Regions from separate parts of the Pseudomonas bambusae genome, predicted to be linked through region 1. Evidence: riboswitches for the same ligand, from Rfam matches in the RefSeq annotation. Region 1 holds a riboswitch; each other region holds the start of a gene.
What was found. A riboswitch is a leader RNA that binds a small molecule or an ion and turns the genes downstream of it on or off. The one in region 1 is predicted to bind cobalamin.

Region 1 (7,264 bases):
GGTTTGGCACCAAAGATGCGCCAGCCAGCCTGTTTCGCCGCCTGTTCGACGCTCAAGCCTTCGCGCTCCAGTTGCTCGCGCTCCTGACGAACGCGGGCGGCGAGCGGATTCATGTCGTCCGGCTCATCCAGCGCGGCGACGGCTTGCACGGCGGCATCAAACAAGCGAATGAGGTTGGCGAAAGCATCGCGGAAGAATCCCGACACCCTCAGCGTGACATCCACCCGTGGCCGGTCCAGCAAACTCAGGGGCAAAATCTCGAAATCGTCAACCCGCTGACTCCCCGTCGCCCACACCGGACGCACGCCCATCAGCGCCATGGCCTGGGCAATGTCGTCGCCTCCGGTGCGCATGGTCGCCGTGCCCCAGACCGACAAGCCAAGTTGACGTAAATAGTCACCATTGTCTTGTAAGTGCCTTTCCAGCAAGAGATTTGCGGATTTAAATCCGATGCGCCACGCGGTCATGGTCGGCAGGTTGCGCACGTCCACCGAGAAGAAATTACGCCCTGTCGGCAGCACGTCCAGCCGCCCGCGACTCGGCGCGCCACTGGGGCCTGCCGGGACAAAACGGCCACTCAGCGCATCCAGCAAGCCTTGAATTTCTACAGGCCCACAGCTGTCGAGACGCGGTATCACAACCTCTCTAATTGCATTAATAACTTCAGATAATTCATTGTTTGCAAACGAATTAATTTCTTGAATATCGCTCGCGATCTGCTCAACCAGATGCGCTGCATACAGCTCCAGCCGCTCCCGTGTATCCCCTACCGTGCGCCACGGATCATCACTGACTTCATGTAAAACCTGAGGTGTCGGCCCCGCCCACGGCGCACCCAACTCGCAGTCCAACGGGTCAAAACCCAGCGCCAGCGCGTTGCTCAAGGTCCGCAGTAGACTGGCATTCGCCCCCCGGCCATCGCCACGGGGCACCCGCAGGATCGCCACCAAGGTATCAATACGCAGTCGCCCGCTCGGGGATTCGCCAAACACGTGCAGCCCGTCGCGGATCTGCGATTCCTTCAGATCACACAGGTACGTGTCCAGCCGGGGCAACCAGATCGCGGCATCGGCATCGCTGTCGAGGTCTTCGCTCAGCGCCAGTTCCCGGTCGATGTGGGTTTCGCGCACCAGCCTGAGAATATCCTTTTGCAGCTCACGGGCGCGGCGCGGATCGAGCAGCTGCGCTTCGTAATACTCGTCCGCGAGCAATTCCAGATTGCGTAATGGGCCGTAGGTTTCGGCGCGGGTCAGGGGCGGCATCAGGTGGTCGATGATGACGGCCTGCGTGCGACGCTTGGCTTGGGCGCCCTCACCCGGGTCGTTGACGATGAACGGATAAATGTTCGGCATCGGCCCGAGGATCGCGTCCGGCCAGCACTGTTCGGACAGGCCGACGCCCTTGCCCGGCAGCCATTCCAGATTGCCGTGTTTGCCGACGTGAATGACCGCGTGTGCGCCATACGCCTTGCGCAGCCAGAAATAGAAGGCCAGGTAGCCGTGGGGCGGAACGAGGTCCGGATCGTGATAAACCGCGCTGTGATCGACGTTGTAGCCCCGAGCCGGCTGAATGCCGACAAAGGTCAGGCCGAAACGCAGCCCGGCGATCATCATTCGGCCGTTGCGACACATCGGGTCGCTCTGCGGTGAACCCCAGCGCTCGATCACGGCGTCGCGATTGGCCTCAGGTAGCGCATCAAAGGCCGCCAGGTAATCGTCCATCGCCATGCTCTGGTGGCAAGGGCGCTGATCGAGGCTGTCCGGGTCGTTGGTGACGCCGCCCAGCAAGGCATGAATCAGCGCGGTGCCCGATTCCGGCAAACCTTCGACGGGATAGCCCTCGTCTTGCAGGGCCTTGAGGATGTTCAGCGCTGCTGCCGGGGTATCCAGGCCGACGCCATTACCGATGCGCCCGTCGCGGGTCGGGTAGTTGGCCAGAATCAGCGCCACGCGCTTGTCGGCGTTGGCCGTGCGCGCCAGCAACACCCAGCGTCGCGCCAGTTCGGCGACGAAATCCATGCGCTCAGGCTGGGCGCGGTAGCAGACCACATCGGACTGACTGCGCTCGCTGTGCCAGGCCAGGTCCTTGAAGCTGATGGGCCGGCTGATGATGCGTCCGTCCAGTTCCGGCAGCGCAATGTGCATGGCCAGATCCCGAGCGCCGAGGCCCTGTTCGCTGGCTCGCCACGCAGGTTCGTTGTCTTGGGCGCAGATCGCCTGAATCACCGGAATGTTGCGGCGAAACGGTCGCAGGTGCGGCACTTCGGGGCTGGATTGGGCGAAACCGGTGGTGTTGAGTATGACCTCGCAATCGGTCTCGTCGAGCCAGTCCTGCACGGCGCTGAGGCACGCCGGTTCCTTCAGGCTGGCCACCGCAATGGGCAGCGGGTTAAGGCCCTGGGCCAACAGCCGCTCACAGAACACATCGATGAACCTGGTGTTGGCCGCCTGCAAGTGCGAGCGATAGAACAGCACTGCCGCCACCGGTTGGTCGGCGCGCCAGTCGGCTTGCCAGTCAGCGAGGTCGGCGCTGGCCTTGCGCGGGTGATAAATCGCGACACGGGGCAATGTCTGCGGTTCGTCCCAGGGGTAATCGCGGTCCAGCCAACGATTGGCCAGGCAATTGAATAGCTGCAGGGCGTTGTGTTTTCCGCCCTGGCGCAGGTAGTGCCAAAGCCGGTCGCGGTCCTCGGCAGGTTCGGTGCTGAGGTCGCTGAGTTCCGGGTCGGGACGGTCATCGCCGGGCACCAGAATCAGCTTCACCCCGCCGCGCTTTCTAGAGGCCAGCTCCACCAACCGCTCCACACCGTAGCGCCAGTAGCCGATGCCGCCGTGCAGCGAAATGAGGATGACCTTGGCGTGCTGCAACACCTCTTCGACGTACAGGTCGACCGAGGCGTGGTTCTGCACCTGCATGGGGTTGGCCAGGCGCAGGCTGGGGTAGTCGTCCGGCAGCTGCTGCGCGGTTTCCGCGAGCAATGCCAGATGGGAATCGCCGCTGCACAGGATCACCAGATCGGCGGGGGTCTGACCGAGGTCAGCGATGCAGTCGTCGGGGACGAAGCCGCCGGGCTGGGTGCGCAGCAGGTGCATGGTTAGCCTTTGATCTCAAGCGCGGCGCGCAGCTGGGCTTCCAGCACGGCAGCGTCCAGTTCCTGACCGATCAGCACGAAGTGGCTGACGCGCTCTTCATCGGCTTTCCACGCGCGGTCGAAGTGTTTGTCGAAACGGGTGCCGACGCCTTGCACCAGCAGGCGCATCGGCTTGCCCGGAATCGCCGCGAAGCCTTTGACGCGCAGGATGCCGTGCTGCACGACGGCCTGGGTCAGCGCGTCGAGCAACAGCGCTTCGTCCGCCTGGGGCAGCGAGATGGAGATCGAATCGAAAGCATCGTGATCGTGGTCGTCGTGGTCATCGCCGTCGTGATGATCGTGGTGGGTCTTGCGGCCATCGATGTGCAGCTCGGATTCGGCACCCAGGCCCAACAGCACGCTGATCGGCAGCTGGCCGTTGCTGGCTTCGATGACTTTCACCGCAGGCGGCAGTTCTTCGGCGACTTCGGCGCGCACGGAAGCCAAGGCAGCAGCGTCGAGCATGTCGGCCTTATTGAGGATGACGAGGTCAGCGCTGGCCAGTTGGTCGGCGAACAGTTCGTGCAGCGGCGATTCGTGGTCCAGGTTCGGGTCGAGTTTGCGCTGGGCATCGACCTGATCCGGGAAGGCGGCGAAGGTGCCGGCGATGACGGCCGGGCTGTCGACCACGGTGATCACGGCGTCAACGGTGCAGGCGTTGCGGATTTCCGGCCACTGGAAAGCCTGGACCAGCGGCTTTGGCAGCGCCAGGCCCGAGGTTTCGATGAGGATGTGGTCCAGATCGCCGCGACGGGCAACCAGTTCTTGCATCACCGGGAAAAATTCTTCCTGAACGGTGCAGCACAGGCAGCCGTTGGCCAGTTCGTAGACGCGGCCGTTGGCCTCTTCTTCGGTGCAACCGATGGTGCATTGCTTGAGGATTTCACCGTCGATGCCCAGCTCGCCGAATTCGTTGACGATCACCGCGATGCGACGGCCTTCGGCGTTGTCGAGCATGTGGCGCAGCAGCGTGGTTTTGCCCGAGCCGAGAAAGCCGGTGACGATGGTGACGGGAAGTTTGGCCAGTGTTTTCATGGTTGCCCTCAGGCGCAGCGGCGGGCAAACAGGACGAGAACCGCGTTGCCCTCGCAGAAGACAGGCCTGCCGTTCAATTCGCCACCGGATCACCCCGCCCGGTTGTGTTGAGAATGCGTCGGGCTGTCTGAAAAACAGGCCCGTGTTCGAGGCAGGTCTCCTGGCTCACGGCGGCGAATGGCTGGCAGGGTTGCCAGATCAGACGCATTCATCGCGCCTTCCCGCTCGCGCAGTGGCTGTGCAATGAACATGACCGTTTACAGTTGCGGGGGCAGCTGTGGCTTGCACCACATTCCCTTCTTAGCGCCGCGTCCGACTCAAGCAGAGCAGCGAACCTCAAGTGCGCAAGGCTACGCAGTGGCCGGGGGAAGGTCAACGAGGAAACGGCGCTGCGATTGACTGCCAACCGGCTCCGTGGTCTCCTACACGCCTTGTTACGGGTGCCCTTCACAGGGTGAAACGGGAAACCGGTGCGTGCAGACCTCTTGTCTGTGCAAGTCCGGCGCTGCCCCCGCAACGGTAAGCGAGCGAAGAATCAGATCCACTGTGTCATTGCGGCACGGGAAGGTGATTCTTGACGGCAGGTCCACTGCCCCTCGCAAGCCCGGAGACCGGCCCGACACATTCACATAACAAACCCGCGGTGGGCGGGCGCTGTTGAGTTGGCTACTGACGTCGGTCAGTGGTTTGCTTTGCGCCTTCCCTTCGCTGAGACCTCAGAGGGAAGCGCCATGTCGATCAGCACCACATCCCAATCCGCAAGCACTGCCAGCACCCAAAGCCAACGCCTCACTGCCGCCATCAGCGCGATGATCCTTGGCGCCTGCCTGGTCTACTTCGCCGGTTTCTCGCACATCGCCGCCGTGCACAACGCCGCCCACGACACCCGTCACAGTTCCGCCTTCCCTTGCCACTGAGACCTGCCGCCATGTTCAAGCGAATCGCTCAAACGGCCGGTTTCACCGGACTGCTCGCCGCCCTGTTGCTGACCTTGCTGCAAAGCTTCTGGGTCGCGCCACTGATCCTCGAAGCGGAAACCTACGAACACGCCCCTGCCGCTGCAGAAGTGCATGAGCACGCGCACGCCGAAGGCGCCATGGCGGCCCACGTTCATGACGAAGAAGCCTGGGAACCGGAAGACGGCTGGCAGCGCGTGCTGTCGACGACCGGCGGCAACCTGGTGGTCGCGGTCGGTTTCGCCCTGATGCTCGCGGCGCTGTACACACTGCGCACGCCAAACAGCGTTCGCGAAGGCGCGCTGTGGGGGCTGGCCGGTTTCGCGGTGTTTGTCCTCGCGCCGACCCTCGGTCTGCCGCCTGAATTACCGGGCACCGCCGCCGCCGACCTGACCCTGCGCCAGACCTGGTGGGTCAGCACCGCAGCGTCAACCGCCGTCGGCCTGGCGCTGATCGTCTTCGCCCGCCATTGGCTGCTGAAAGTGCTGGGCGCAGCGATTCTGGTCGTGCCTCACGTGATCGGTGCGCCGCAGCCGGAGGTTCATTCGGCTTTGGCCCCTGAAGCGCTGGAGGCACAATTCAAGATCGCTTCGCTGCTGACCAACGCCGCATTCTGGGTCGCGATGGGCCTGATCAGCGCCTGGCTGTTCCGTCGTTACAACGCGCAACTGACCGCAACCGAGTTGAGCCACGCTTGATGAACCCGGACATTCGTGTGATCGGCCTCGGCTGCCAGCGCGATTGCCCGGCGTCAGTGCTGCAAGGGTTGATAGAGGTCAGCCTGCTGGAACATTGCTTGTCGCTGTCCGACATCACCGCCCTCGCCTCTATCGACAGCAAAGCGTCAGAGGCGGGGTTGCTGGAACTGGCTGAACGGCTGGGCCTGCCGTTGGCGTTCTTCAGCGCCGAAGAACTGACAGCGTTTGAGCCGCGGCTGAGTCATCATTCGCAGATTGCGTTCGACAGCACCGGCTGCTACGGCGTGGCCGAAAGCGCAGCACTGGCGATGGCGGCGCGGTTGGGCGGGTCGTCGGCGAGGTTGGTGATCGAACGGCGAAACAGCTCACGGGCCACGTTTGCGTTGGCCGCCAGCCCATGACGCATTTGGCGATGCAGTCTCTGTAGGAGCGAATTCATTCGCGAAGCGGTTCGGGCGCTAGAGATGTATTGGCTGTACCCACCCTTCGCGAATGAATTCGCTCCCACAGAGGATCAACCCCGCTATACGTTGGAGATTCAATGACCGTTTACTTCATCGGCGCAGGCCCCGGCGACCCTGACCTGATCACGGTCAAAGGCCAGCGCCTGATCCGCACATGCCCCGTCATCATCTACGCCGGATCGCTGGTGCCCGAGGCCGTTTTAGAGGGTCATCAAGCCGTTCAGGTGACCAACAGCGCCGAACTGCACCTCGAACAGATCATCGCCTTGATGAAATCTGCTCATGCACAAGGCCAAGACGTGGCACGCGTCCACTCCGGCGACCCCAGCCTTTACGGCGCCATCGGTGAACAGATTCGTCACCTGCGCGAACTGGGCATCCCCTTCAAAATCATCCCAGGCGTCACCGCCACCGCCGCCTGCGCCGCGCTGCTTGGCACCGAACTGACCCTGCCGGACATCTCGCAAAGCGTCATCCTCACCCGCTACGGCGACAAAACCGCCATGCCTGAGGGCGAAGAACTGAGCGAACTGGCGCGACACAAGGCCACCATGGCCATCCACCTGGGCGTGAACAACCTCGGCAAAATCGTCGCTGAACTCACGCCCCATTACGGCGAAGACTGCCCGATCGCCGTCGTCCACCGCGCCAGCTGGCCGGACCAGGACTGGGTCACCGGCACCCTCGCCGATATTGAAGGCAAGGTAGCTGCCAAAGGCTTTCGCCGAACGGCACTAATCCTCGTCGGCCGCGTGCTCGGCAACGACGCCTTTAGCGAATCATCGCTGTACCGCGCAGGGCATGCGCATGTGTACAGGCCGTGATATTTCAGCTGAGGCCTGTGAAACGGGGGTTGTCTGATCGTCCGCCTTCGCTGCCGTCGTAACCTCCGGCGTCTCCTACAAGGATCAACGTGTGCCGCGGCCGGATGGAAAAAGCCAGTCCTGTGGGAGCGAATTCATTCGCGAATGGGCCGGTACA
Region 2 (7,264 bases), 1.2 Mb from region 1:
AGGTCGAGGCTGGCGCCGTAGGTAAAGGCGAACGCCTCGTCACGGGCAACGGCGATGCGCACGTCGGCCAACAGCGGTTCGGCGGGCACGCTATCGGGCGCTTCAAATGTCACGGCAGGCGGCAACGTCGAATCGCAAGTGCTGGCCAATGCATCGGCGGCCGCGTCAAGGCGCACGTCCAGGTCGTTCAGTTCGCTCGCCTGCACCAGCCCCAGATGGCGACTCGGCAGTTCGATGCCGGTTTCCCGCGACAACGCGCCATACCAGCGCAAGCCTTCAGTCAGGCTGCCTTCGAGCAACTGGGCATGACGCACGGTGCCAACCCGATTGGCCAGCACGCCCGCGAACGGCAGGTCCGGTTGATAGCGCGCGAGGCCCAACGCCAGCGCCCCGAAGGTTTGAGCCATGGCCGTGCCGTCGATCACGCCCAGCACCGGCACGCCGAAACGCCGCGCCAGATCCGCGCTGGAAGGCGTTCCGTCGAACAGCCCCATCACGCCCTCGATCAGGATCAGATCAGCATCGGCGGCGGCTTCCCACAGCAGGCGTCGGCTCTCATCCTCGCCCACCATCCACATGTCCAATTGATAAACGGGATTACCGCTGGCGCGTTCGAGAATCATCGGGTCGAGAAAATCCGGACCGCATTTGAATACACGAACGTTACGACCCTGATTGCGATGCAAGCGCGCCAAGGCTGCGGTCACGGTGGTTTTGCCCTGGCCAGACGCAGGTGCCGCGATCAGGACCGCAGGGCATTGACGAGCCTCACTCACAGCTCAATGCCCTTCTGCGCCTTGATGCCCGCCTGAAACGCGTGCTTGACCACGCCAATCTCGGACACCGTGTCAGACAGGTCGATCAATTCCTGCTTCGCGCCACGGCCAGTGACGACCACGTGCTGCATCGGCGGACGCGCCTGGAGGTCGCTCAACACCTGTTCCAGATCGAGGTAGCCGTGTTTGAGGGCGATGTTCAGTTCGTCGAGGATCACCAGGCCTATCTCGGGATCGCGCAGGAATTCTCGGGTCACGACCCACGCCGCCTCGGCCGCCGCGATGTCGCGCTGGCGGTCCTGGGTCTCCCACGTGAAGCCTTCGCCCATGACGTGATAGCGCACTTGCTCGGGGAAACGGCGAAAGAACAGCTCTTCGCCCGTGGCGTTGCGGCCTTTGATGAACTGCACCACGCCGCACTGCATGCCGTGGCCCATGGCCCGCGCCAGCATGCCGAACGCCGAACTGCTCTTGCCCTTGCCGTTGCCGGTCAGGACCAGCAACAGGCCGCATTCATTGGGGGCGCTGGCAATGCGCTCGTCCATCACCGCCTTTTTGCGCAGCATGCGCGCCAAGTGGCGTTCGTCACGTTCGGGGGATTCGCTCATCTCAGCTCTCCGCTTGAGGGCAGGTGTGGCAAACGGAGGGCACGGACAAAGGCTGACAGCAGGCACCGGACAACGCCGAGCCTGCGCAGAGCATCGCCCTCCGTGATGCTGTTGAATGGATCAGGCCGGTCTCCGGACTCATGAGCGGATCACTGACTGCGCGCCTTCCCATGTTCATCGAACACAGTGGCATCGTGCGCAGCCTTGACTCATTTACCGTTGCGGAGGCAGCGCCGGAATTGATCGCAAAGGCGTTCGCACCGGCTTCCCTGTTTCACCCTGTTTGACGGGCACCTGAAACAATCGGCGAAGGTTAGAGGGTTGACTACCGAGCGTCAATCGAAGCGGCGGTCCAATAGCGACTCATGTAGGAGCGCGCTTGCCCGCGAAAGCAGCTTCTCTGATACGCATGAGCCGACTGACCCGACACCATCGCGGGCAAGCGCGCTCCTACAAAGGCGAGTGGCGTACGCAAGGTTATTGCAGGTGTTTGCTGCGCAACAGCCACGCAGCAAACCACAGGGAAAAGGATCAGTTGCTGCGGGCGAGATTCGACGGCTGGATCACACGTTTGGCGTTCAGCCAGGCTTTCTGCCAATACGGCTTGTCGAGGCTGTCGAGCTTGACGGTGCCGCCGGTGGCAGGCGCATGAACGAAACGGCCTTCACCGACATAGATCCCGGCATGGCTCACGTTCGAGCCGCCGCCCGTGGCGAAGAACACCAGGTCGCCGGTCTGCAACTGGCTGCGGTCGATGTCCGGTCCACGCAGGGTGATCATCTCGCGGGTCGAGCGCGGCAGGGTGATGCCAGCAGCGTCGTGATAGACGTAGCCAATCAGGCCGCTGCAGTCGAAGCCGGAGTCAGGCGTATTGCCACCCCAACGGTACGGCGTGCCAACAAGTCCGATGGCACGTAACAGCACGTCATCCGCAACGGGAGAATTGAATTGAGGGGGAGCAGCGATCACAGGCCGGTAGGCGACCTTGGGGGGAGATGGCGGCGGAGTGCTGGAACAAGCGGCCAGCAATGCAGCCAGTGAAGCAACAGCCAGGCGAACCGTAATCGACATAAACACAACAACCTTCCTAGGATGCGGCTTACTCTGCCGGAGGCCGGAACCTTGCGCAATCAGGGCTTCCCCTAACTGCGCGGCCCGTATTTAACGGTGTTGGCGCTTGATTGTAGTCGAGGTCATGGCGGTCGTGGTTTCTGGAACCTGGGAAGGTGCCATGGCCAGCGCGCGCTTGGCTTCGATGAACGTACGGGCCCAATAAGCATCGTCGAGGCTATCGACGCGCACACCGCCACTGCGACGGCTGCTGGAGTGGATGAACTGGTCATCGCCCAGGTAGATGCCGGCATGGCTGACGCGGCCGCGGCCTGCGGTGCTGAAGAACAGCAAGTCGCCAGGCTTCAGGTCGTTACGCTTGACCAGAGGAGCGTCGATATTGATCATTTCGCGGGAAGAACGCGGCAGGCTCATGCCCGCCTCTTCGCGGAACAGGTAGCCGATGAAACCGCTGCAATCGAAGCCGGACGTGGTCGAGGTGCCACCGAAACGGTAGCGAGTCCCGATCAACGATTTGCCACGTTCCAGAATGCTGTCAGCCAAGACCGGCAACTGATACGGCTTGTTGTCGGAGAACTGGGCCAATTCGTCTTCGGTGGCGATTTCGTCATCCAGTACGGAAGAGGAGTAATCGGCACGCTTGGCAGTTTGTGCGGTGGCAGAGTCCCGGAATTGCGGGTTCTGCGACTGTTGTTGCGACGCTGGCATCTGGGCCGCGCAGCCGAACAGCAGCGTTACGAGTGCGAGAGGCACGAGGGGTGCGAAGCGATTCAGCATGGGCACGACCGTGGCGGATGTGTAAAGAAGCCGAGACTATGCCCTCAATCGTCATCATTTGCAAATTCAATCGAATCAAATGTGACTTACCAGGTCCTCCATCACATCTAAGGCTCTACACCTTAGAAATGCATCCATGTGAATGGAGTGATCGGTCGACGAGGGGTTGATCTCGGCGGTAAAGCCTCCTGCCACCCGCGTGCGAAACATCGGCTCGTGGATATAAGGGAAGCTGGCAGTGGTTCCGATGCTGAGCACAGCGTCAAAGCCTTTTGCCATCTCTTCGTACAGCACATTCAATGCCAGCTCTGGCAGCATCTCTTCAAACAAAACGACCGGCGGTCTCAGCACGCCATGGCACTGCGTGCATAAAGGCGGCAAGGGCCGCTGCAGGTGCTCGCTCAACTGTGGGTCTTCAGCGCCACAAGACTGGCAATAGAGCGGCGCCAACTGGCCGTGAATCTCGATCAAGCGTTCCGGCGGACTCCCCGCCGCACGGTGATAGCCGTCAACGTTTTGCGTCAGTACCCAACATTCCGGTTTGCGCCGCTGCAACTCAGCGATGGCGTAATGCGCCGCATTGGGCTGTCCACCGAGGCACGCGCTGCCCAATTGGGCAATGTATTTCCAGCACAGGCCGGGGTCGCGACGTAGCATCGGGCCGGACAGTGCCATTTCAATGGGCAGCCCGTCGTCGGTGTGGCCGTTATAAAGGCCGCCCACGCCGCGATAAGTCGGCAGGCCTGAATCCGCCGACAGCCCGGCACCGGTGATGATCAGAATGCGTTTGGCATGACGCAGGGCCGCTGCGGTCTGCAGGACCAGCGCCGGATCGACCACGGGCGGATTCACCAACCCAAAGTCTCTTTAAGGAAGGGAATGGTCAGCTTGCGCTGGGCCTGCAAGGAAGCCTGATCCAGTTCTTCGAGCAGATCGAACAACGCACTCATGCTGCGTTTGCCCCGAGTGAGGATGAAATGCCCGACTTCGTCCGTCAGGTGCAAGCCACGACGGGAAGCGCGCAATTGCAGGGCACGGAGCTTTTCTTCGTCGGACAGCAGGCGCATCTGGAACACCAGCGCCATGGTCAGCCGCGACTTGAGGTCGGCCAGCTTGACCGGCAACTCGCGAGGGGAACAGGAAGCGGCGATCAGCAGACGGCGGCCGCTGTCACGCAAGCGGTTGAATAGATGAAACAGCGCTTCTTCCCATTCAGGCTTGCCGACGACGGCCTGAATGTCGTCGAGACACACCAGCTCATATTGCTCAAGGTGATCGAACAGCTCGACGCCTTCATCAATGACTTCAGCCATGGGCAGGTAAACAGCAGGTTCGCCCATCTGCTCGAAACGCAGGCAGGCCGCTTGCAACAGATGAGTGCGCCCTACCCCGTGCTTGCCCCATAAATAGATGAGGCTTTCAGTCCACCCGGCCTCGGCTTCGCACAGGCGCTCGACGTAGCCGAGTGCAGCGGCATTGGCGCCTGGATAGTAATTGATGAAGGTGGCGTCATCACGCAGACGCACACTCAGGGGCAGCTGAACTGGTTTCATGCTGGCTGAACGGCTCGATGAAGAACCGCCAAGGGGCCTCTGTGTAAAGTGTGCAAAGTTTATACCCGCAGGACGGGCCGCACAATGCGCCAGAGGGCGTGCAAAATCAAAGGCTTGCGTCTATCCCGGGCCAGGCCGCGGATTATGGGCGTCACACCGATACCCTGTAGGAGTGAGCTTGCTCGCGATTGCGCACTGCCAGACTCTATTTCTGAGGCTGATATACCGCGATCGCGAGCAAGCTCACTCCTACAGTCAGTCGCGCCCGAAGACCTACAAATCCGGGTCTTCCATCCCGCCGTAGATATCCGACTCTTTATACAAATCGTGCACATGCCGCACCAGCACCATGATCACCGCCGCCACCGGCAGGGCCAGCAGGATGCCGGTGAACCCGAACAGTTCGCCACCGGCCAGGATCGCGAAGATCACGGCCACTGGATGAAGGCCGATCCGATCGCCCACCAGCAACGGCGTCAGCACCATGCCTTCAAGCGCCTGACCGACCATGAACACCGCGACAATCCCCAGCATCGGGTACAGATCACCGCCGAACTGGAAGAAGCCCGCCAGAATCGCTGAGCCGATGCCGATCACGAAGCCCATATAAGGCACGATGGCTGCCAGACCCGCGATGACCCCGATCAACAGACCAAGCTCAAGGCCGACCAGCATCAGGCCCGCCGCGTAAATCACCCCGAGCGCGACCATCACCAGCAACTGACCGCGAATGAACGCCCCCAGCACTTCGTGGCACTCATCGGCCAGCGCCACGATCTTCTTCTCGCGATGACGGGGCAGCAGGCTGCGCACTTTCGCCATCATCACGTCCCAATCACGCAATAAATAGAAGCAGACCACCGGGATCAGCACCAGATTGGTCAACCAGCCGATCAGCGCCAGGGTCGAAGTCGTGGCCTGGGCCAGAATGATCCCGACGATGTCGCCGGTCTGCCCCATGTGTTCGGAGATCGCCGCCTTGACCTTGTCGAACTTCCAGAACCCGTCCGCCAGCCCCAATTTCGCCTGAGTCCACGGCAGCGCGGTGTGCTGCAGCCAGTCGAGCATCTGCGGCGCCAGTTCGTACAAGCGGTACAACTGCTTGGCAAGCATCGGCACCAGCACCAACAACAGCCCCATGAAAATGAGGGTGAAGAACACGAAGACCGTCACCACACTCCAGGTGCGTGAAAATTTCAGTTTTTCCAGCCGATCCGCCAGGGGATCGCCCATGTACGCCAGCAGCAACGCCACCAGGAACGGCGTGAGGATGGCGTGCAGCAGCCAGACAAACAGGCACAGCAGGACAACCCCGCCCAGCCAGAACCAACGACGCGTATCAGTCATTACCGCCCCTCAACCCAAAATAAAATGCTTCTCGCAACGCCGTTATGAACCCGCTCACCAGCGGAAGTGCAGTGTTTGTGTGGCAACAGGCGCGGGGACCGGCGCAGGTGCACCCGGCACAGCACCGGCAGCAGGCACTTGTCCGGCATCGACCGGCGCTGCAGCGACCTCACCCGCTGGCACCTCCTGCAACTTCGCCAGGGACAATTGCGAGCGCAGCTGGTCAGTGCTGCCGCTGACATCGAACGTCACCCGGTCCGCGTCCACCGATTTGAGACGCCCACCGAACGGTTCCAACAAACGGCCCAGTTGGGCGTAACGCTCCAGGGTCATGCCCTGGACTTCCAGCGCCATGCTCGATGAGGCGCCCGGCTTGACCACGAAACGCGGCGCCAGACGCTGACTCACCGACAACAGCACGGCGTCGGCCAATTCGGCGGCACTGGCCCCGCTGGCGCTGCCCTGCTCCATCTTGTCGCCCAGCCACAGGTGCCATTTGCCCTGCCACTGGCCGCCATTTTCCTGTGCGTGAACGGCGAGAATGGCGTCAGAGCCATAGCGCTCGGACGCCTGTTTGAGCGGCGCGACGTCATTGCCATCCAGGGTTTTCGCGTTGCCGATGCCCTGTTCGCCCAAGTCCGCCAGCGGCAGACGCAGCGGCAAACCCCGGTGCTGGGCAGCGCGACGCAAGGGTTCTGCACTTGACTGGCCGTCACCGACGAGATTGGCGCCGTCGGTGGCGTCGTTCAGCCACCAGGCCATGATCACCGGGCGGTTCGAACCCCATAACGACAAGCCGGCCTGACGCAATGCCCGGTCAGTACTCGCCGGATCGAAATCCACCTGCAACGACTCCGGCGGTCCTGCGTCATAGCCGTACTGGCTGATGATCTGCTGCGGGTCCTTGCGCACATCAGCCAGGCCTGGCCCCTGAGCGGCCTTCGGGTCACCGGTCAACCGGATGACCAGGGTTTCCAGCGCAGCCTGGGTCGCACGGGTTTTCTCATCGGGGCTCTGCCCGCTGACCGGCTCGCGCACCTGATAGAGATTGTTCACCGTCTCGGCCAGGGCCGGGAGGCTCATGAGGGACAGACAACCTGCGAACAGGCAGTTTTTAAGGCGCATAAGAATT
Region 3 (7,264 bases), 210 kb from region 1:
ATCTGCGGCCGTTGCGCCAATGCTCTGGCAATGTGCGCCCGCTGCCGTTCGCCGCCCGACAGCGTGTGCCAGGCCCGATGACGAAGGGGCTCAAGGCTCACATCAGCAATCGCCTCACTGACGATTCGGTCGTCTTCCACGCTCCACGGCGCCAGCGCCGACAACCATGGCGTACGGCCCAATTCAACGGCTTCAAGCAGGCTGATCGAATCGCCGGTCTCCGCCTGTTGCTCGACCACCGCCATCCGCTGCGCCATGTCGCGACGGCGGATGGCAGACAGCCGTTCCCCGTGCAGGAGCACCTCACCTGAGGTGGGCGTCTGCAACCCGGCCAGCAACTTGATCAGGGTCGATTTGCCTGAACCGTTAGGGCCCACGACGCCGAGGTTTTCCCCCGCCCGAATCGACAATGACACGCCGCTGAGCAACGTCGCGCCCTTCACGCTGTAGCTCAGATTGACCGCGCTGAGCACGCTGGCGGCCTGTTCGACAGAAGCGTTCATCGGGCGCGATTTCCCCGCATCAGAATCAGTGCAAACACCGGCGCGCCGACCAGGGCCGTGATCACGCCAATGGGCAGCACCTGGCCCTTGATCAGCACCCGCGACAGCACATCGGCGGCGATCAGAAACAGTGCGCCGCTCAAGGCACTCAACGGCAACAGCCGCGCATGCCGCACCCCGACGACCATGCGCACGGCATGAGGAATCACCAGACCGACGAAGCCAATGGAGCCGACCATCGATACCATCACTGCCGTCACCAACGCTGCGGTGGCGATCAGAAGGGTCTGCACCCGACGCACCGGAATCCCCAGCGAAGCCGCCGAGTCGGCACCAAAGGTGAATGCATCCAGCGAACGCCGGTGCCACAGGCTCACCGCCAGCCCCAGCAGCACCACCGGCACGGAAAGCGCCACCGAGGTCCAGCGCACGCCACTGAGATTGCCCAATAGCCAAAACATGATGCCCCGGGCCTGTTCGGCGCTGGCAGATTTGGTGATCAGAAACGACGTCAGCGCATTGAACAGCTGCGACCCGGCGATCCCCGCGAGGATGATTTGCCCCGTCACCGCCTGGCTGCCCGAGGCCCGAGACGACCGTGCCAACAACGCGACCAAGGCAAACGCGGCAATGGCGCCCACGAACGCACCCATCGATAAGGAAATCGCCCCGGCGCCCAAGCCGATGATCGCGACCAATACCGCGCCGGTCGACGCCCCGGCGGAAATGCCCAGCAGATACGGGTCCGCCAGCGCGTTACGCAACAGCGATTGCAGCACCACACCGGACATCGCCAGGCCCGCGCCACAGGCCGCCGCGACGATGGCTCGGGTCAGCCGGTAATTCCAGACAATGCCCTCATCGATGGGATCGACCGCATAACCCGCCGCCCACAGCTTGTTCGCCAGCACCTGAAAGATCACCGGCAGGCTGATGGAGGTCTCACCGATGGCCACGCCCGCAATCACGGCCAGCACCAGCAAGCCGCTGACCCACAGGGCATGGCCCAGCCAGCGGGCGATGTTCAGGAGGTTCATGGTGTTTCAGTGGCCTTGGCCAATTGCTCGATGCCGTCGAACAGACGAACGCTGGACTCCATCGCACTGGCGTCCATGATCACGATGCGGTTGTTTTTCACGGCGTCCATGTTGCGGGTCACGGGGTCGGACGTGAGGAAGGCCAGTTTCTTTTCGTGGTCGTCAGCGGGGAAGCGGCGACGGTCCATGCGCGCGATCACCAGAATCGTCGGGTTGGCCTTGGCGATGGTTTCCCAGCCCACGGTCGGCCATTCTTCGTCCGAATCGATGATGTTGCGCATGCCCAGGGTGTCGAGCATGAATCCCGGAATGCCTTTGCGCCCGGCGACGTACGGGTCGGTGTTGATGTCCGGGCTGGAGAACCAGAACACCGCCGAAACCTTGCTCGCGTCATGGGCCTTGGCGTGTTCGATGGCCTGAGCCAGACGGGCCTTGTAGCCGTCGATCAGTTGCTGACCGCGATCCTGAACGTCGAAGATTTCCGCCTGTTGCGCGATGCTTTTGTACAGCGCGTCGATGCGGAACGCTTCAAGCCGAGTCCCGTCAGCGCCGACCAGGTTGTTCTTGCCTTCGCAGTCGGACGGCAGGATATACGTCGGGATCTTCAGGTCGTGAAACTGCTGTCGCGTGCCGACCGCACCTTGCGGACCGACCATCCATTCGAACTGCACCGGCACGAAGTCCGGGTGCTTGCCGATCACCGATTCGAAGCTCGGCGCGTTGTCGGCCAGGCGCTCGATCTTCGCGTTGGCGTCCTTGAATTGAGGCAGGGTGTCGTTGAACCACAGGGAAGTGCCAATGACCCGGTCGCTCAGGCCCAGCGCATAGAGCATTTCGGTGGCGGCCTGGCCGATGGTCACGGCTTTGTGAGGCGCCTGGGCAAAGGTCAGGGGCACGCCGCAGTTGTCGAGGGTCAACGGGTAGTGGGTCGGTGCAGCCAAAGCGGAGGGGGACATGAACGCTGCGCTCGACAGCGTCAGACTGGTGAACAAGGGAGCAAAACGGCGCAGCGACATTGGGGTTTCTCCAGTGAGCCTGTGATCGACGAAACAGGCACTGGAAAGCACACCCGAACGGCTGGCGGAGAATAAAGGCAAGCACCGCGCACGGGAGTCCTTCCCGGACACCCCGCCGGTGAATGATTGACGCTTGCCGGCAGGTCTCCTGACTGGCGCTTCATCACCGTGCTTCGGCCTTCCCGGGCGGTAACCCAGTGGCAAACAGGAAGCACGGCTCGACGCCTACAGTTGCGGGGACAGTTCCGTTTGAGCGCGCCCGATGACACAGGGCACGGCTCGCGGATTCCCTATTAATTCCGAGTGGAAACCGGCGGCGGCGATGGTAAACGATTTGCCCGATACAGGCGACCACTCGGCGTTCGCAACCCTTGTAGGAGCGTGGCTTGTCCCGCGATCGGCGACGAAGTCGTCGTCATCCGTCAAATGCATTTCATCTGAGGCACCGCGAATACCGATTTGGCGACGGGTTCCCCGCCGATCGCGGGACAAGCCACGCTCCTACAGGCCCCTTATTTTAACGGCCAGCCGATCACTTTCTTCGGCCTCGGATTCGCATACGTCCGCACTTTGGAGGTCTTCAATCCCAATCGCACCAGCGACTCCGCCAGCGCCACGGCGGCCGTCACGCCATCCACCACCGGCACGCCCGCACGGTCACGAATCAGCTGGTCCAGCCCGGCCATGCCGCCGCAACCCAGGCAGATCACCTCGGCCTTGTCCTGCGTCACCGCCTCGACCGCCTGCCCGGCGATGGCCTCCAGTGCGCGGTCCGGCCTCTCTTCCAGCTCCAGCACGCTCATGCCGCTGGCTCGCACCGACGCGCAGCGTTCGAACACACCGGCCAGTTTCAGGCGGTCTTCGATCAGCGGCACCGTCCGGTCCAGCGTGGTCACCACCGAATATTTATGCCCGAGCAGCATCGCCAGGCTGGCCGCGGCTTCGGTGATGTCCACCACCGGCACGTCCAGCAATTCCTGCAAGCCTTCGCGCCCGTGCTCGCCATACCCGGCCTGAATCACCGCGTCGTAGGGCTGATCGTAGGACAGCACGCGGTCCATCACGGCAATCGCCGCCAGATAGCTTTCGAAATTGCCTTCCACCGATTCCGCACCAAAACGTGGCGTCAGGCCGATGATTTCCGTACCGGGTGACGCAACACTGCGCGCCTGCTCGGCAATGGTGTCGGTCATGGATTGAGTGGTGTTCACGTTGACGATCAAAATGCGCATGGGGGCGGGTCTCAAGCGGTGATCATGGGATACATGCCTACCGCTGAAGCGAAAACCGCGCCACCTTGGAATTCGGCGGGTGAGACGTCGAACCGTTCGCCGACGTCTCGGGTGGATCTTCAATCCTTCATCGGCACCGGAGCCTGCGGCGCAATGAAGCCTTGATCACGCATCGCTTGCCAGAAGCCGTCCGGCACCTGGGCATTCAGCGCCGCGACGTCTTCGATGATTCGCGAGGGCCGGCTCGCGCCAGGAATCACCGCCGCCACCAGCGGGTTGGCCAGTACGAATTGCAGCGCCGCCGATTTGATATCGACCTGGTACTGGCGGGCGATTTCCTGAATGTGCGCGACCTTGTCGAGCATCGCTTGCGGCGCTTCCTGGTACTCGAAATGCTTGCCGCCCACCAACACGCCCGAGCTGTAGGGCCCGCCCACGACGAACTCGGCGTTGTGCTCACGGGCCTTGGCGAACAGGCGTTGCAGCGGCTGGTCGTGGTCCAGCAGCGAATAGCGGCCCGCCAGCAGGAAACCGTCCGGTTGTGCTTCACTCAGGTCCAGCGTCAGCTCGCACGGCTCGACCCGGTTCACGCCCAGGCCCCACGCCTTGATCACGCCTTCTTCGCGCAGTCGGGTGAGGGTGCGGAAAGCGCCTTTGCGGGCGATGTTGAAATGCTCGATCCACTCATCGCCGTGGGCATCTTGAGCGATGTCGTGCACGAACACGATGTCCAGCCGATCGGTGTCCAAGCGCTTGAGGCTGGCCTCGATGGAACGCAGCGTGGCGTCGCCGGAATAATCGGTGAGGATTTTGTTTTTCAAACCGTCGCTGAACGGGCCGCTGCGGGTTTCGCTGTCCAGTTCGTCGGAAATCAACCGGCCCACTTTGGTGCTGAGGGTGTATTCGTCGCGCGGCACATGGGCCAGCGCCTTGCCCAGCCGTTGCTCGGACAGGCCCGAGCCGTACAGCGGCGCGGTGTCGAAATAGCGGATGCCCTGATCCCACGCCGATTGCACCGTGGCGGCGGCTTCGTCTTCGCTGATGTCGCGGAACATATTGCCCAGAGGCGCTGCGCCAAAGCCGAGGCGGCCAATGATCTTGTCGTGCAGACTCATGAAAGTGTCCTGTCCGGGGTCATGGAGTGCCGGGAAAAAATGCCCGGCGTGTTGTACAGATCATGCCGTGCGGCAGGAGTTCTATGGTTCGTGTGGAGGGCGGGCATACGTGTCACACCACGCCGCAGAACTCCTCCTGTAGGAGCGAATTTATTCGCGAAGAGGGTTCAGACGCTAGAGAAGTGTCGACTGTACAGCCCTTTCGCGAATGAATTCGCTCCTACAGGTTTCTCGACTCGGCACCCTGTGGCGGACGATCCCCTCCGCTTGAGCAGCACGGCACCATGCAACTTTTGCGGTCTGCGCGCCTTCCAACCCATTACACCGTGTCGATAACCGGAAAGGGAGGGCCGTCGATGAGCGAACACATCGTCCATTTCCATTGTGGGGTCGATCAGACCACCACCGAGCATTTCCGCGACCGCTGTCTGGAAGCCCTCGACAAAGGGGCGACCGGCTTGCTGCTGAACCTCTCCACCGCAGGCGGCAGCACGGCCCTGGGCTTCACGATCTACAACTTTCTCAAGTCGCTGAAGGTGCCGATTCGCGCACTGAACAGCGGCAACATCGAATCCATGGGCATCGTCATCTACCTCGCCGCCGAGGAGCGCATCGTCTGTCCTCACTCCCGGTTTCTCATCCACCCGATGAGCTGGTACTTCAACCAGAGCTCGGTGGATCACTCACGCATCCGCGAATACCTGCGCAGCCTGGATAACGACTTGCAACGGTACGTGAACATCTATCTGAGCGAGACCGACGGCGCAGTGACCCCGCTGGACATTGGCCGCTGTCTGTCGTCGGAGGAAAAGGTGATTCGGGCCGAAGACTCCCTGGCCTGCGGCATTGCCCACCGGGTCGAGCAGTTGCAGTTTCCCGAAGGCGCCACGCACTGGACGGTCAGCGCCAGCTAAGCTCAACTCATCCACACACCGGGTCGCCACAGAACCCGCCTGACACGAGGAACTTGCCATGCACACTCATTCGCACAAAACCCCGGACGCCGTGCCCCGTGGCGCTGTTCCGCTGGACGAAGAAGAGGTTGAAGTGGACGTCGATAATGACCCCGGCAATGAAGACCCGGGTTCGCAGTTCGACCGGGACGCCACGGTGCCGCTGATCGACCCGGACGAATAACTAACGCAACGCACGGGCATAAAAAAGCGAGGGCTCTCACCCTCGCTCGTTCCGCTGATCAGACGTTGATCAGGATTTACGGCCTGCGCCGCCTTGTGGCATTCCGCCTTTTTTGCTGGCGTCCGGACGTTTTTCGTCAGTTGCTTTCTGCCGGTCGTTGGCCATGTTGCTGCCACCTGAAGCCTGGCCGCCTTTTTTGCCTGCGTCGGAGGCTTTTTGGCGATCGTTCGAGAAGTTGCCAGGGTTCGATTTTCCGGTGTTAGCCATGATTGCGTACCTCTTGTTATGAGAAGGGCGAGTCATGTGGCTCGCATTAAATGGGATGAATCAAGCGGCAGTTGGTTTAAACAATCACGGCATTACCGGACAAACGGCGGGAGTGGCGAAACGATGCCAGCGCCTTTGGATACGGGCGTTTACATGTGCACTTCGACCGCCAGCGGCAGGTGATCGGACAGGTGCGTCCACGGCCGCGTCCCGAGGATTTTCGGGTTGTGACTGGTGGCGTTGCGCAGGTAAACCCGGTCCAGCCGCAGCAGCGGGAAGCGGGCCGGGTAGGTCTTGGCCAATCGCCCATGGCTTTGCTCGAAAGCCTCGTGCAAGTACGTGCAGCGCGCTAGGCGTTTGTTGCCCTGCAATTGCCAATCATTGAAATCCCCGGCAATCACCACCGGCGCGTGTTCGGGCAGCGAGTCCAGCAACGCGCACAATAAGTCGAGCTGTAACTGCCGATGACTTTCCAAGAGGCTCAAATGCACGCAAATAGCGTGCACCTCGTCGTGTCCCGGCACCTGCAACACGCAATGCAGCAGGCCCCGACGCTCCGGGCCGGTGATCGACACGTCGAGGTTGCGGTAATGCAGGATCGGGTACTTCGAGAGGATCGCGTTGCCGTGGTGGCCTTCCGGGTAAACTGCGTTGCGGCCGTAGGCAAAGTCGCTCCACATGCTGTCGGCGAGAAATTCGTATTGGGAGAGGGTCGGCCAGTCGTGATAGCGGGCGGCATGGCGATCATGGCCGCCGAGCACTTCCTGCAAAAACACCAGATCGGCCCCCGTGCTGCGCACCGCTTCGCGCAGCTCCGGCAGGATGAAACGTCGGTTCAGGGCCGTAAAGCCCTTGTGAGTGTTGACCGTCAGTACGCGTAAACGATGAACGTCCCGTACGCCCGACATGTCCGAGAGGGGAAGGTGGACACCAGCAGGATCGGAAGTCACACGCACG

Region 2: it holds a riboswitch for cobalamin, as region 1 does, so the genes downstream of both, cobO (cob(I)yrinic acid a,c-diamide adenosyltransferase) here and AAEO81_RS14750 (CbtB domain-containing protein) in region 1, are expected to answer to the same signal.
Region 3: it holds a riboswitch for cobalamin, as region 1 does, so the genes downstream of both, AAEO81_RS15695 (ABC transporter substrate-binding protein) here and AAEO81_RS14750 (CbtB domain-containing protein) in region 1, are expected to answer to the same signal.

What each region holds. Positions count from the first base shown of each region.
Region 1 is NZ_CP151650.1:3,191,531-3,198,794, reverse strand. Features, by position in the region: gene cobN (cobaltochelatase subunit CobN) at 1-3,092, opposite strand, end outside; gene cobW (cobalamin biosynthesis protein CobW) at 3,095-4,165, opposite strand; cobalamin riboswitch at 4,298-4,519, opposite strand; cobalamin riboswitch at 4,587-4,800, shown strand; gene AAEO81_RS14750 (CbtB domain-containing protein) at 4,897-5,082, shown strand; gene AAEO81_RS14745 (CbtA family protein) at 5,094-5,819, shown strand; gene AAEO81_RS14740 (cobalamin biosynthesis protein) at 5,819-6,220, shown strand; gene cobM (precorrin-4 C(11)-methyltransferase) at 6,361-7,107, shown strand.
Region 2 is NZ_CP151650.1:1,975,618-1,982,881, reverse strand. Features, by position in the region: gene AAEO81_RS09230 (cobyrinate a,c-diamide synthase) at 1-776, opposite strand, end outside; gene cobO (cob(I)yrinic acid a,c-diamide adenosyltransferase) at 773-1,384, opposite strand; cobalamin riboswitch at 1,490-1,697, opposite strand; gene AAEO81_RS09220 (C40 family peptidase) at 1,916-2,455, opposite strand; gene AAEO81_RS09215 (C40 family peptidase) at 2,546-3,232, opposite strand; gene AAEO81_RS09210 (NAD-dependent deacylase) at 3,308-4,072, opposite strand; gene hda (DnaA regulatory inactivator Hda) at 4,081-4,785, opposite strand; gene AAEO81_RS09200 (AI-2E family transporter) at 5,059-6,132, opposite strand; gene AAEO81_RS09195 (DUF2066 domain-containing protein) at 6,187-7,257, opposite strand.
Region 3 is NZ_CP151650.1:3,400,532-3,407,795, forward strand. Features, by position in the region: gene AAEO81_RS15685 (ABC transporter ATP-binding protein) at 1-503, opposite strand, end outside; gene AAEO81_RS15690 (iron chelate uptake ABC transporter family permease subunit) at 500-1,540, opposite strand; gene AAEO81_RS15695 (ABC transporter substrate-binding protein) at 1,537-2,556, opposite strand; cobalamin riboswitch at 2,677-2,886, opposite strand; gene AAEO81_RS15700 (aspartate/glutamate racemase family protein) at 3,069-3,788, opposite strand; gene AAEO81_RS15705 (aldo/keto reductase) at 3,908-4,903, opposite strand; gene AAEO81_RS15710 (ATP-dependent Clp protease proteolytic subunit) at 5,260-5,817, shown strand; gene AAEO81_RS15715 (hypothetical protein) at 5,876-6,040, shown strand; gene AAEO81_RS15720 (KGG domain-containing protein) at 6,110-6,307, opposite strand; gene AAEO81_RS15725 (endonuclease/exonuclease/phosphatase family protein) at 6,457-7,215, opposite strand.